DNA from 2 places in the Alteromonas sp. ABH4_453 genome. Region 1 is predicted to be linked to the other one. Evidence: predicted binding sites of a transcription regulator. Region 1 holds the regulator's gene; the other holds the start of a gene.
The links. Region 1 encodes sigma-54, which starts transcription at its own class of promoters, with help from an activator protein. Its sites were predicted from a motif close to GTTGGCACGNNNNTNGNNT; they were not measured.
Positions count from the first base shown of each region.

Region 1 (7,537 bases):
GTAAGACGTAGGTCGTCAGCATCGAGTTCTGGAACCACAAGAGTTAGTTCTGTGCCCATTGAACGAGGGCCCAATATGCCCCCAGAGTTTTGCGCATCTAAAAATTCCGTGGAGCCCATTGCTTCAGTAATGACCATAGACGGGTCACCGCCCTCAGCCATAATTTCAATGCCCATGCTGGCTGGCTCGCCCTCACTAAATGAATGGAAGCCTGACTCATGCAATATGACGGCGGCAGGTGCAAAGGGCTGGGAGTAGGTTAAGTTGGTAATTTGTACGGTATAAACCGCTGAATTACCATTGATACCATCTTGGCCGTTAGAACCATCTTGCCCGTCTGCGCCATCGGCACCATCTTGACCGTCGACTCCAGCTTCACCTTGAGGACCAGCGGGTCCTTGAGGGCCTGTATCACCATCGTCGCCGCACGCCGCTAAAAGAGCTGATAGCATTAATAACGTACTGAGTTTTACTATTGGATTAGTCATTGTAATGGCTCCTCAAGATGCAGGAACAGTTATAACAACACGTGCAACGGGGTTTAACCAACGGTGTACGGTAGAGTCCAGATCACTGGCACCAGCAACGCTATCAGTGTCGCCAAGCGCATTGCGGTGAATGTGTACTGGGCCATCTTCACCATCTTCAATTTCGCCATTAACGATTTGTGCACCCACACCCGTGCCACCCGTACCTAAGTCAACGATACGAGTAGGTGCTCCACCACCGGCAACACCAGGCACGCCATATCCCCCCAGCGCATTTCCAGTGCCAGCTTCAACAACGTCAGTACGAGCACTATTTAGTTCATCGTTTAACTCAGTGCCGGCATCGTACGCATTTAGATAATACGTATAGGTGCCAGGCTCTGTAGGGATTTCAATACTGTCCATACCAACAAAGGCATCGTTAGTAGGTATTAGCATTGAAAGTAGCGAAAGATAAGGCTTGTCCATAGTATCGAATTCGTAGCTTAACGTAGCTTTCGGGGCTACGAGGCCGCCAAAACGATGCCATGTGTTCGAGCCATTGTCTGTATCGACAGGACCCAATAACGCCTCAAAATTTGCGCCGCTTGAATCAGCGTTTTGTTCATCGTCAATAACACCCGCTTCAGCAAGCCACGCTAATGCCGATGACGCTGGCTGTCCGACTTCAAAAGCGTCAACGGTGTCATCGTGCGCAATAACTAGGCGTGGCGTAAAGCTTTGCGCTTGGGTTAGGTTAGTAATTTCAACATCTAATGTTACTGCTTGGCTTACTGAAATTGTTGCGAGCGACAGTAGGGTAGCGCTAGCAAGTTTATTGAATTTCATCTTATTGTCCTTGTTTATGGCTTAAATCGCATAAAATTTAGGGCAGTAAAATTTTTAATTCATCACAGAACTATCACAAAAAACACACAGATTTATATCGATAAATAACAATATTGTTAGAAATTTTGAGTGCTTATTTGTGAGTCAAAAAATTGTTATCAATGTGAAATAAAAACACGAAGGGTCGGGTCTTGTTTTTTATTGGCGAATTAGGAGCGAGATATGATCCTTATCATCTACACTGGAAATAAGTTTCAACACAATATATCGCAAAGCTTAAGTAAGCATAGCTTTCTTTACGACGCAGTCTCTAATTTTCAATCAGCAGAGTCGTTGCTTAGGGCGCAGCAGTATTCACTTATTATTGTCGAATCGCACAGTAATACTATGTGCCTAAAGCGTATTAGACGTTTAGTAGAAGCTAACCCAGAGAGCTGGGTGGTGGCCGTGGAAAGCGATATGCCGAGAACTGATACGACTGACGATACAGTAGATGAAGCTAACTACTATGAAGCAGGTGTCGATGACTACCTTTCTGGAACGTTTAACGAGCGTATGTTTTCAGCACGAATTCGCTCCCATATGCGAAGAAGTATGCCCAACCAAGAAACCTTGAGAACTAACGATGGTAGCGAAGAACTCATCGAAATTGGCCCGCTTAGGGTAGATCAGCGTTATCACAGCGTGACGATCAATGGTCAAATACTGGCATTAACGGCACGTGAATTCACTTTGTTGAATTATTTCTGTCGTCACCCCAACCAGGTGTTTTCCCGCAATCAGCTACTTAGCGAGGTTTGGGGATATAACCATGAAGGTTATGAGCATACGGTAAACACACATATTAATCGTCTTCGCTCTAAACTTGACAAGGTTAACAGTATTGAAAATGGTGGGCAGCTGGTACAAACCGTATGGGGTGTCGGATACAAACTGAATATTAATGGGTATACAGCTAGGGCGTTAAGCGCCTGAACGATATAGTTTAAAAAATTACTTGAGCCCTAGGAACAGAGAAATCTTTACCGACTTAAATTAAAAACAGCGTTGCCGTACCTAAGAATGCAAAAATACCTACCACATCAGTTATCGTAGTTAAGATAACGCTTCCAGCTAGGGCAGGGTCTATCTTAAGACGCTTCATAATCATAGGTAAGGTTGCACCTGCAAGCGCAGCCGCAATCATGTTTACCATCATGGCAAACGCAATTATAACACCTAGCATGTAGTCTTGTTTCCATAGGGCAATGACAGAAGCAATAAGCACTGCCCAAATTGCACCGTTTAGAAAGCCGATGGATATCTCTTTACTGATAAGCCAGCGCGAGTTACTGGCATTTACATGACCGAGCGCCATACCGCGAATAACAAGGGTCAGCGTTTGGTTACCAGCCACGCCGCCCATGCTCGGTACGATGGTATTCAATATAGCTAGTACGGCAAGCTGGCTTAGCGTGGCTTCGAACAAGTCACTCACCATTGCTGCCATTAGCGCTGTCACTAAATTAACTGCCAGCCACACGGAGCGGCGTTTAGTACTTTGCATAACCGGTGCAAAGGTATCTTCATCATCATCAAGACCCGCCATACTCATCATTGAGTGCTCGGCGTCCTCACGAATAATATCAACCACGTCATCAATGGTAATTCGGCCCACTAAGCGATGGTTTTCATCTACAACAGGTGCTGAAAGCCAATTGTATCGCTCGAACAGGCTTGCCACTTCATCGTCTGGCATATTCACAGGAATCGCTTCAGATTCCTCGTCCATAACGTCAGACACTTTATCGTCGGTATCTGCGGTGAGTAAACGGGTAACTGGCACAATACCAACAAGGTTATCAGTTCGATTTACTACGTAAAACGTATCTGTATTCTCTGGCAGCTCGCCTTTTAAACGGATATAGCGCAAAACCACGTCAATGGTTACATCTGGTCGCAGGGTGATGGTGTCGGTGTTCATGATGAAACCAGCGGTTTCTTCACCGTAAGACAGCGCTTGCTCTGCACGTACGCGGTCTTGTGCATCCATTGAATCAAGAATGTCTGCCAATACAGGTTCAGGAAGGCTACTCAGCGTTTCTGCCAAGTCATCGGTATCCATTTCTTCAAGTGCATCAACCACATTGGCGGGGAGCATCTTTGTGATAATACCGTTTCGAACATCATCAGATAGCTCTTCTAAAATATCACCGTGAAAGTCGCTATCAATCAGCTCCCATAACTCATCACGGGTCCTGCTAGGGCTAGACTCGAGAATATGAGCAACGTCTGAAGGGGGAAGTTCAAGCAGAAGCTTACGTACAGATACAAATTGACCGTTTATCAACGCTGCGTTAAGTGCGCGTAATTGGGTTTGTACGTATTTAGAAACAAGCGCTTCTGCCATAAGGCGTTATTCCTACTAAGCTGATATGGAAAATAAAGGCTGTGTAGCCTAAGTGTGCGTAGAATATCGCAATTATATTGAGTCTGTCATGATAATTGCGTGGCTTTTACGCAAGAATTTGGAATTACTAAGCTAGCTGTTGATTAATTCATCAAGGAATATTCGGGTTGAGACTATTCGTCTTCGTTAAATCTGCCCTCAATAAGCTCTTCTATGGCAGCAAGTGCATCGACCGCGCCATCACCATCGACAATAACATCTACCTGTTCGCCTTGGTGACTTTCCAGCATCATCAAGCCTAAGACGCTGCTTGCATCGGCTTCTTTATCGCCTTTTTTTAAAATGATTTTGGCATCAAACTGATTAGCAAGCTGAACCAATTGCGTGGCTGCTCTCGCGTGTAAGCCTAGTTTATTGACGATGGTAAGCGTTTTTTGAATAGTCATTACTGGTTCAACTCTCTGTGACGAATTTGAACATCAGGATGTATTTCGCTGAAGGTTTTTGACAAGGTTTGGGCAATGTAGACAGAGCGGTGTTGGCCACCAGTGCAGCCAATCGCTACGGTTACGTAACTTCTATTATTGCGTTCTAAATGAGGCAGCCATGTCGTTATTAAATTCTGAATTTGCCAAATGAACTTGGTCACTACAGGCTGCGACCCCAAAAATACTTCTACTGGTGCGTCTAATCCGGTCAGATGTTTAAGGTCGGGCTCCCAATGGGGGTTAGGTAAAAAGCGGGCATCAAAAACGTAATCCGCATCTTTAGGAATACCGTGCTTAAAGCCAAACGACTCAAACACAAGCACAAGGCGTGAGCTTTTCTTACCCAAAATACGCTCTCGAATTAACTCTGCCAGTTGGTGAATGGTAAGCTTATCTGTGTCTAAATATAAATCTGCGCGTTCAGCAATAGGAGCAAGTAGGGCAGACTCGGCTTTAATGGCTTCTGAAAGCGATTTATTAAGCTTGGCGAGAGGGTGAAGACGACGTGTTTCGCTAAAACGCTTAACCAGAACATCATCGCTCGCGTCAATGTAAACAATGGTCATCGACCACGAAGAAGGCAGGTAGTCTAGAATTTCGACCAAATCGTCAGGATTTTTAGGTAGGTTTCTCACATCGATACTTACCGCGACCTGATCGTACTCGTCAACAACTGTATGGGTTAAGGTGGGAAGTAAGTTTACCGGGATATTATCAACACAGTAATAACCTAAATCTTCCAATGCGCGAAGTGCGACAGACTTACCAGACCCCGAACGACCACTGATTATTATCAGCTTCACCTACTTTCTCCCTAATACTCTGGTTTTATCACATACGCGTTGTTGAATTAGGCACCTACTAAACGGTTAATAGGCGCTTAATGTTTAACTTATTGCAGATAGAATATCGTCACTTGTCGTTGCGCGACGTATTGCTTTAATCGTTTCTTTGTCGCTTAGTTTACCAGCCACGGTGGCCAGCGTTTGAAGGTGTCCTTCGGTTTGTTCCTCGGGAACGAGTAGCGCAAAAAAGATGTCTACGGGTTTCTCGTCAAGGGCATCGAAGTCAATTGCTGGCGTGCTGGTTACAACAATGGCAATCACTTTCTCAAGGCCCGGCAGGCGTCCATGGGGCAGGGCGATACCATTGCCAATGCCTGTACTACCCATACGCTCTCGAGCCATCAAACTGTTGAGTACCGTTGCCTGATCAATGTTCTCGTTTTGCTTGGCAGCGATATCAGCGATGATCTCAAGAATTCGCTTTTTACTATTACACTGAACCGCACACTCGGTGCGGTCCAGACTTACGATGGCTTGTATATCCATGCTCAATTAACTACTAATGTTTTTTCAGTTTTTCCTTATGCTTGATTACCTGCCGGTCGAGTTTATCAACCATGCTGTCAATCGCCGCATACATGTCGGTATTTTCTGAGGATGCGAATACTTCAGCGCCACTTAAATGAACGGTCGCTTCGGCTTTTTGATTTAATTTTTCAACGTTCAGGATGACATGCACATTAGAAATGTGATCAAAGTGACGTTCAAGTTTGCTGAACTTCGTATCGACATAATTACGCAAAGAGTCGGTGATTTCGACATGATGACCAGTAAGGTTGATTTGCATATTTCGTCTTCCTTATATTATTAAGCCCGTTTAAATAAGGCTTTTGCGTTGGTTCGACGGCGGGATCGATAACGATTCCCGGTATTTTGCTATTGTTCGCCTAGCGACTTTTATGCCTTGCTCGGCCAACAATGAAGCAATCTTGCTATCACTTAGCGGCTTACTAGGGTTTTCCGCAGCCACTAACTTCTTGATCAATGCACGAATCGCTGTAGATGAACACTCACCACCGGACTCGGTTGCTACGTGGCTTGAGAAGAAATACTTCAATTCAAAGATGCCACGGGGCGTATGCATATACTTCTGCGTTGTCACGCGCGAAATAGTCGACTCGTGCATATCTACCATTTCTGCGACATCATTTAGCACCATTGGTTTCATCATTTCCGGGCCGTGCTCAAAAAAGCCCATTTGCTGCTGCACAATGCAATTTGCAACCTTCATCAAAGTATCGTTGCGAGATTCAAGGCTCTTAATGAACCACTTGGCCTCTTGCATGTGTGAGCGGATGAATTGCGAGTCACTACTGTTTTTGGCACGGCGACTCATGGCAGCGTATTGCTGGTTTACACTTAACTTAGGCAAACTGTCAGGGTTCAGCTCAACCACCCAACGGCCATTTTTCTTGGTTACTGAGACATCAGGAATAACGTACTCAGGCTCTTTAGTAACTAAAGCACTACCTGGGCGAGGATTCAAGGTTTGGAGTAAACGCATTGCTTCGCGCAGCTGATCTTCTTTCAATCGGCTCTTACGCATTAGCGTGCGGTAGTCTTTACTACTCAGTAAGTCTGAATATTCTTCGATAAGTTGCTTCGCCTCTGTAAGCCAAGGCGTATCGTCTGAAAACTGACGCAACTGCACCATAAGACACTCTTGAGGTGTACGAGAACCTGAACCAATGGGGTCGAACATCTGAATGCGTTTGAGCACGCACTCTATTTCGTCCATTTCGATAGGCTCTTCTAGATCATCGTCGTTGACCGCTTCTAAGATATCGTCAAGAGTAACGGTTAAATAGCCTGATTCGTCAATTGAATCGATGATTGCTGTAGCGATGGCGCGGTCATTATCTGAAAAGTGAGTGAGGCGCATTTGCCAAAGAAGATGTTCTTGGATGTCTTCTGTGGTCTCACCTTGGAAGATTTGTTCATCATCATTAGAAGGACCAGGTGCTGGCGCGGAAGAAGCCGAATAATACTCATCCCAGGTACTGTCGATAGGTAGCTCATCGGGAAGATCATTTTTCTCCAGTGCATCTCCTGCTTCTAGCGTATCGCTTGATGCTGAAGCTGTAGCTTCAGCCGCGCTATCGTCACTATCGACATTATTCTTTTCTACCTGCGGCTCGTCGTTACCTTCTTCCACTTCTAAAAGCGGATTTGAATCGAGGGCTTCTTGTATCTCTTGCTGGAGATCAAGTGTAGAAAGCTGCAGCAGTTTAATAGCCTGCTGAAGCTGAGGTGTCATTGTAAGTTGTTGGCTAAATTTTAGCTGTAAAGATGGTTTCATCTACGTCTTATTTAAATGCTCTAAATTAAATATACCAGAGCGAAACTGAAAAATGACAATTAGGTTACACTAACTATAGCCTGAATTGTTCGCCTAGGTATACGTCCCTTACTTTTTGATTACTTAAAACCTGTTCCGCAGTTCCTTGCGCAATAAGCTCGCCATGACTCACAATGTACGCTTTTTCACAAACATCCAAT
Region 1 covers NZ_JBSWXP010000004.1:239,223-246,759, forward strand. The annotation lists gene ACXAGV_RS09775 (spondin domain-containing protein) at 1-488, opposite strand, end outside; gene ACXAGV_RS09780 (spondin domain-containing protein) at 501-1,316, opposite strand; gene ACXAGV_RS09785 (winged helix-turn-helix transcriptional regulator) at 1,539-2,291, shown strand; gene mgtE (magnesium transporter) at 2,347-3,705, opposite strand; gene ACXAGV_RS09795 (HPr family phosphocarrier protein) at 3,879-4,151, opposite strand; gene rapZ (RNase adapter RapZ) at 4,151-4,996, opposite strand; gene ptsN (PTS IIA-like nitrogen regulatory protein PtsN) at 5,081-5,524, opposite strand; gene hpf (ribosome hibernation promoting factor) at 5,538-5,825, opposite strand; gene ACXAGV_RS09815 (RNA polymerase factor sigma-54) at 5,856-7,337, opposite strand; gene lptB (LPS export ABC transporter ATP-binding protein) at 7,411-7,537, opposite strand, start outside.

Region 2 (7,537 bases), on a different contig from region 1:
GCTTAGTAGTGGCAGTATTTCAGGCTGCTACCAGTATTAACGAACAGACCATGAGCTTCTTACCGCGCTTGCTTGTAACGCTTCTCGCGTTGAGTTGGGGCGGCAACTGGTTGGTGCAACAGCTTATGGACTTTACTTTCAGAATGGTTGATATGATCCCCCAGGTTGTGGGGTAGAAGGCTAAAGCTGTGGAAGTCGAACTCGCCACCATCAATCAATTCCTTGCAGACATGCTGCTGCCATTTATGCGCATTAGCGGCTTGTTCGTGGCCATGATTGGCTTGAGTGCTAAATCAATTCCCCCGCAGGTAAGAGCCTTGCTGGGCATAATGCTTACACTTATCATCATGCCTGTGGTGCCCCCGTCACCCATCGAAAATTTAGTGGATGTGGGCACATTTTTAATTGTTATTCAGCAGTTGTTGATAGGGATTGCCATTGGTTTTATATCAATGATGGTACTCAATACCTTCGTCATTGCAGGCCAAATCATAGCCATGCAAACCGGTTTGGGGTTTGCGTCAATCGTTGACCCGGTAAACGGTATTAACGTGCCCGCAGTGGGCCAATTTTATCTGATATTAGCCACCTTGTTGTTTTGGACCTTGGATGGGCACTTGTCCATGATTCAAATGATAGTAATGAGCTTCGAGGCGTTTCCCATAGGCGAAGCATGGTGGACCGCTGAACAGTTCCGCGATATTGCCCATTGGGGCGGTTGGATGTTTATATCGGCAGTGACCCTGTCTCTAGCGCCAATCGTGTCGCTTTTAATCGTGAATTTGGCGTTTGGCGTAATGACCAAAGCTGCACCACAGCTAAACATTTTTAGTATTGGTTTTTCCATTGCTCAGGTAATGGGCTTACTGATTATTTGGATAACTCTTGATAACTTTACTGCACACTTCGAAACCCAATGGTTCAGAGCTGAGCAGTTTATGTGTGAACTATTGAATATTTGTTCGTAGGAAAACATGGCAGATTCAAGCGAAAAAACAGAAGACCCCACGGGGAAAAAACTCGAAGATGCCCGAAAAAAAGGGCAGCTAGCCCGTTCCCGTGAACTTTCTACGACCCTAGTACTTATCGTCAGTGCTTTTATGTTTTTGTTTGTGGGCGGGTGGATTGCTGAATCTGTTTTTAAACTTACTCAGAGAATGTTCATTCTCTCTCGTGACGAAACCTATGATATTACCCACATGTTTGGCGCCTGGGGAGAAGCTTTTTCGGCGGTAGGCCCTGCCGTGCTGCTATACATGGTCGTTGCTATGATAGCGGGTATCTATGGCTCAATCGCGCTTGGAGGCTACAACTTTACCTGGGAAGGTGCAAAACCTAAGGGCTCAAAAATGAGCCCCATTCAAGGCTTCAAACGCATGTTTGGCACGAATGGCTTGGTAGAGTTACTTAAGTCTATTGCAAAAGTGGTGGTCATAATTGGTATGGCTATCGGAGCGTTACTGTTCTTCGAAGATGAAGCGCTGCATTTAGATATGGAGCTATATCCGGGAAACATCTTTCACGCGCTCGATATGCTTAAGTGGGCGTTTCTTATTTTAGTGTGCGGCATGATCCCTATTGCGCTCATTGATGTGCCTTATCAAATGTATAAGCACAACAAAGAAATGAAAATGACCAAGCAAGAGGTTAAAGACGAGCGCAAAAACGCGGAAGGCGACCCCATGGTCAAAGGTCGTATTCGCCGCTTGCAATATCAGGCGGCAACTAAGCGGATGATGCAGGAAGTACCACAAGCAGACGTTGTCGTGACCAACCCCACTCACTTTTCTGTTGCCATTAAATATGACGAAAAAGGGGTAAGAGCGCCCGTTGTAGTAGCTAAAGGTGCTGATGAGTTAGCAATGCACATCAGAAAAATTGCTACCGCTAACGACGTGCCGCTGATCCCTTCACCCATGTTAGCGCGAGCCATATTCTATTCCACTGAAGTGGACGACGAAATCCCTAACGCCTTGTTTATGGCGGTAGCGCAGGTGCTAGCACATGTTTATCAGCTTAAAGCACATAGGGCAGGGAAAGGGAAGCGTCCTAAGCCACTTAAACGAGATTTGCCAATACCACCTGAGTATCGACGCTAATTCACTTAATAGGTTGAAATTTTTCACCGATTTAGATGTGACGCTAATTTCATCGCGATTAGTCGAATCTAAATTTCTCTTTCTATAAAGCTGGCACGTTAGTTGAAAACCCATTTGAAGAGTCACATAAAGCGTCAATTTTCTGATAGAGAGACACCAAGCCATGCAGTTATCCGGTTATCTTCAGCGATTCGATAAAAATCAGCTGCAAAATTTTACCAGTGGTTTAGGCGCACCCATCGTCCTTTTGGCAATTATGGGCATGGTTATTTTGCCTATGCCGCCATTCTTACTGGACGTGCTGTTTAGTTTTAATATTGCATTGTCTCTCGTCATCATTTTGGTAGCAGTTTTAACGCAAAAGCCCGTCGATTTTGGCATATTTCCCTTAGTGTTACTGATTGCTACGGTTTTACGACTTGCCTTAAACGTCGCTTCAACGCGGGTTGTTTTACTTTATGGGCATGAGGGCGGTGACGCTGCAGGAAAAGTGATTGAAGCCTTCGGTGCGGTTGTTATCGGCGGTAACTATGCCGTGGGTATTGTTGTGTTTGCTATCCTTCTTATTATCAACTTTAAAGTTGTGACCGCAGGTGCCGGGCGTATTTCAGAGGTAAGTGCTCGCTTTACCTTGGACGCTATGCCTGGTAAGCAGATGGCAATTGATGCCGACTTGAATGCTGGCTATATAGACCAAGATCAAGCGCGACAGCGCCGCGAAGAGATTACCGCTGAAGCTGACTTTTACGGGTCGATGGACGGTGCGTCAAAATTTGTAAAAGGTGACGCGGTTGCTGGTCTTTTCATCATGCTGATTAATATTGTCGGTGGTCTATTCATTGGCATGATTCAGCATGGGCTATCATTCGGAAACGCCATAGAAATCTATACAATTTTGACTATTGGTGATGGTTTGGTGGCGCAGATACCTTCATTACTACTTTCGGTAGCCACAGCCATTATCGTGACCCGCGAGAATGAAACCCAAGAAATGGGTAAAGAGATCCGTGGACAGCTTGGTAACAACCAAGCGCTGTATATTGCTTCAGGCGTTTTGTTTGTTATGGGTATCATCCCAGGCATGCCCCATATTGCCTTTTTGGGCTTTTCATTCTTAATTGCTGGCTTTGCTTATTTTCAGTCGGTTCAAGCCAAGAAAAAAGCGGCAGAGCCTAAAGTTCCTGACAACGTGGTAAAAGACGAATCGGTCGCGCCTGAAGTAAAAGAGTTAGGTTGGGATGATGTTCAGCAAGTTGATACCATAGGTTTGGAAGTGGGCTATCGCTTAATTCCACTTGTCGATAAATCCCAAGGCGGTGAGTTGTTAACGCGTATCAAAGGCGTACGTAAAAAATTATCGCAAGAGCTGGGGTTCCTTATTCCACCTGTTCACATCCGCGATAACTTAGACCTTGAACCCAATACTTACACGATTGCTATGCTAGGCGTAACCATTGGTGATTCAGTTATTAGTCACGATGAAGAGCTTGCGATTAACCCTGGTCAAGTGTTCGGTAAATTAGAGGGGCGTGCGACTAAAGACCCTGCGTTCGGCTTAGATGCAGTATGGATAAAGCCTAATAAGCGTGAGCACGCGCAAACCCTGGGATATACCGTTGTAGATGCAGCTACGGTTGTCGCCACGCATTTAAGTCAGTTGCTTTCCAATAACGCGTATCAGTTACTAGGGCATGAAGAGGCCCAACAGCTTCTGGATATGCTGGCCAAACAGCACCCTAAATTGGTTGAAGGTTTGGTGCCGGATATTTTGCCATTAAGTACAGTAGTCAAAGTGCTGCAAACCTTGCTTTTTGAAGGCGTACCTATTCGAGATATGCGTACTATCGTGCAAACGCTTAGCGAGTACGGTACGCGTAGCCAAGACCCAGATGTACTGGTGTCTGCGGTACGTATAGCACTCAAGCGCCTTATCGTTCAAGAAATTACCCAGGGGGCAAAAGAGATACCTGTCATAACCTTGGCGCCAGAGTTGGAACAGATGTTGCACCAGTCACTACAAGCAGGTGGCGAAGATGGCGCTGGCATAGAGCCAGGTCTGGCAGACAAGTTGCAAAAATCATTGCAGCAAGCCAGCCAGCAGCAAGAGTTAGAGGGAGAACCTGCAGTGCTCCTTACCTCTGGCATGTTGCGACCCGTTCTGTCTCGCTTCTTAAAGTATTCTGTTGTTGGGCTTCATGTTCTTTCATACCAGGAAGTGCCTGACGACAAACAAATAAAAATAGTCAGTTCGGTCGGTCAATAATCTGACACTGGGTGATTGGAGAGGTTGCAATGAAAATTAGACGTTTCTTCGGCAAAGATATGCGTGAGGCGTTAAGCCAAGTTAAAGCTGAATTGGGCAGTGACGCTGTGATCATGTCAAATCGCAAAGTCGCTGACGGCATTGAACTTGTAGCAGCCTACGACAAAGAGCCTGAAGCCAAGCTTTTCACGCCCAAGGCGGCGCCACAAGCCGCTGCTAAAACACCTGGTCAAAAGGCTGTGCCTAGCCTAAGCGAAATCATTGGTGATGACGGGCCTGATAGCCTGAAAGCCCTGTTAGAAAAGCAGCACGGTGGAACTAATAGTGTAGCGAGTCCCGCGCAATCTAACCAACCAATGACAACAAACGCTAAGCACGCTAATGAAATTGCTTCGCACTTAGACTTTTCAGAGGCGTTTATTGACGATATAGAAAATCAATCATCTGTTGAAGATACTGTTAGTCAACACGCTTTCCCAGAACATCAAGCCTCAAGCATGGGCGAAACGTCGGTATCTCAGTCGGCAGAACTTGCACAAATCAAAGAAGAGTTAGCTTCACTTCGCGATGTATTACAGTATCAAGTTGCCGATTTAATGGAAGCGAAGAACAAGCGTCAAAAACCTGTTCATCAATACCTAGTGACGCGATTAACTGATATGGGTTTAAGTAGCGCGCTTGCAACACAGCTTATTAGCTATACACCAGCCCACTACAACGAACGTGACGCATGGGTTTATCTTCTTAACCTATTGGCTAATCGCATAAATGTTACTGGAAACGATATACTTAGTGCACAAGGTGCTGTTGCACTGGTAGGACCAACCGGTACCGGTAAAACAACTACTGTTGCGAAGCTTGCAGCCCGTTATGCGCAGAAATATGGTGCAGAGTCGGTTGCAATGATCACTATAGATACATATAGAATTGCAGCCTATGAGCAGCTAGCGACATACGGAAAGATCATTGGCTGCACGGTGAGAAAAGCACAGACTAGTGAAGAACTGGCTGATTTATTATTCCAACTTCGCCATAAGCGACTAGTATTGATTGATACAGCAGGTTTTAGTCAACGTGACAGTCGATTAATTAAGCAAATTAAGCAGTTCGACAACGGCCAAATGCCAAAAGTAAAAAAATATTTGGTAGCGCAAGCGAATACGCAATATCCTGCTTTGCAGAGAATTATTCAGGCGTATGATGATATTGAACTAAGTGGCTGTATTTTCACAAAGTTAGATGAATGCTACTCTTTGGGAGAGGTGCTTAGTGCAGCAGTTGAATACCAACTACCGGTTAGTTATGTCACCGATGGTCAAAAAGTGCCTGAAGACATTAAGATTGCAGAAGCGAAATCTTTGGTTTCCGCTGCTGCAAAGCTTTATAAAAAGTACGGTTTGAATCATACTAGTAGTAACAACGCAATTAAAACAGCATAAGCAGTATGATTGACGATCAAGCGAGTAGCTTAAGAAAAATGAAGCAATCACGGTTAATCAAAGTAATCGCCGTCACTGGTGGTAAAGGTGGCGTAGGTAAAACGAACATTACACTGAACACCGCTATCGCGATGGCGAAGCAGGGTAAGCGAGTAATGGTTCTTGACGCTGACCTTGGCCTTGCCAACGTAGATGTCATGTTAGGGCTAAGGGTTGAGAAAAACCTATCTCACGTGCTCTCTGGAGAATGCACGTTGGACGAAGTGTTAGTGACCGGTCCTCACGGCATTAAGATTGCGCCTGCCACATCAGGCACGCAGTCAATGGCAGAGCTTTCACCAACGCAACACGCTGGTTTGATCAGAGCGTTTAGCGAATTACGCTCTCAGATAGATGTGCTAATCGTCGACACCGCGGCAGGCATATCAGACATGGTATTGAGCTTTTCAAAGGCCTCACAAGATATCATGGTCGTTGTATGCGATGAACCAACATCTTTAACAGATGCTTACGCACTAATAAAAATTCTTAACCGCGAGCACGGAGTTTTTCGTTTCAAAGTCGTAGCCAATATGGTTCGCGATGTGCGTGAAGGTCAGGAATTATTTAGCAAATTAAGCAAAGTGACAGGGCGTTTTCTCGATGTTGCTCTAGAATTAGTGGCGACAGTGCCATTCGACGAGAATATTCGCAAGGCGGTGCGCAAGCAAACTGCTATTGTTGACGCCTTTCCAGGCTCTCCGGCAGCAGTAGCGATAACTAAGTTGGCAAGTAAAGCACTTACGTGGCCAATTCCAGCGCAGCCCGGTGGACACTTAGAGTTTTTCATTGAACAATTAGTTGCAGAAAAAGCCGTAGGAAGTCAGCGTTGAACAGCAAGGCAGCCGCTTATCAACAACAAACAGATAAATCGCAGTTAGTCGAAAGACATGCGCCTCTGGTAAAGCGAATTGCGCATCATTTGATTGCGCGACTGCCTGCCAGCGTACTTGTTGATGACCTTATTCAATCAGGCATGATTGGGTTGCTAGAAGCCGCACGAAACTTTGACGGCTCTAAAGGCGCAAGTTTCGAAACCTTTGCAGGAATTCGGATCCGTGGTGCCATGCTCGACGAAATACGAAAAGGTGATTGGACCCCGCGTTCTGTTCACCGTAACGGCCGCGCCATAACGGAAGCGATATCTCAAGTAGAGAGCGAGACAGGGCGCGATGCACGAGATTCTGATATTGCTGACAAGCTTAACGTAAGCTTGCAGGATTATCACCAGATGCTTAATGAAGTAAATGCCGGAAAGCTGGTGGGTATTGAAGATTTAGGTGTGTCGGAAGATGTTATTACTACTGAACAAAGTAGAGGTAGTGACGCACCGTTAGAAGATTTAATGCAGGGTGCTTTTCAAAAAGCGCTTGCCCATGCAATTACGACATTACCTGAGCGAGAAGCGATTGTACTTTCACTTTATTACGATGAAGAACTAAACTTAAGAGAAATAGGCGAAGTTCTTGATGTAAGCGAGTCGAGAGTCAGTCAAATTCATAGTCAAGCCATGTTAAAACTCAAATCACGAATGAAGTCGTGGCAAGCTGACGAAGAATAGAGATTAATAACAATTAACCCCTCACTGGAGGCTATTTTGGACAAAAGCATGAAAATTCTCGTGGTCGATGACTTTTCTACCATGAGACGAATCATCAAAAACCTGCTTAAAGATTTGGGTTTTGCCAACATCCAGG
Region 2 covers NZ_JBSWXP010000006.1:83,018-90,554, forward strand. The annotation lists gene fliQ (flagellar biosynthesis protein FliQ) at 1-176, shown strand, start outside; gene fliR (flagellar biosynthetic protein FliR) at 189-968, shown strand; gene flhB (flagellar biosynthesis protein FlhB) at 975-2,099, shown strand; gene flhA (flagellar biosynthesis protein FlhA) at 2,263-4,362, shown strand; gene flhF (flagellar biosynthesis protein FlhF) at 4,392-5,801, shown strand; gene ACXAGV_RS13020 (MinD/ParA family protein) at 5,807-6,673, shown strand; gene ACXAGV_RS13025 (RNA polymerase sigma factor FliA) at 6,670-7,401, shown strand; gene cheY (chemotaxis response regulator CheY) at 7,438-7,537, shown strand, end outside.
Region 2: a site for sigma-54 is predicted at 2,189-2,207, ahead of flhA (flagellar biosynthesis protein FlhA). Genes of this name have one in related genera too.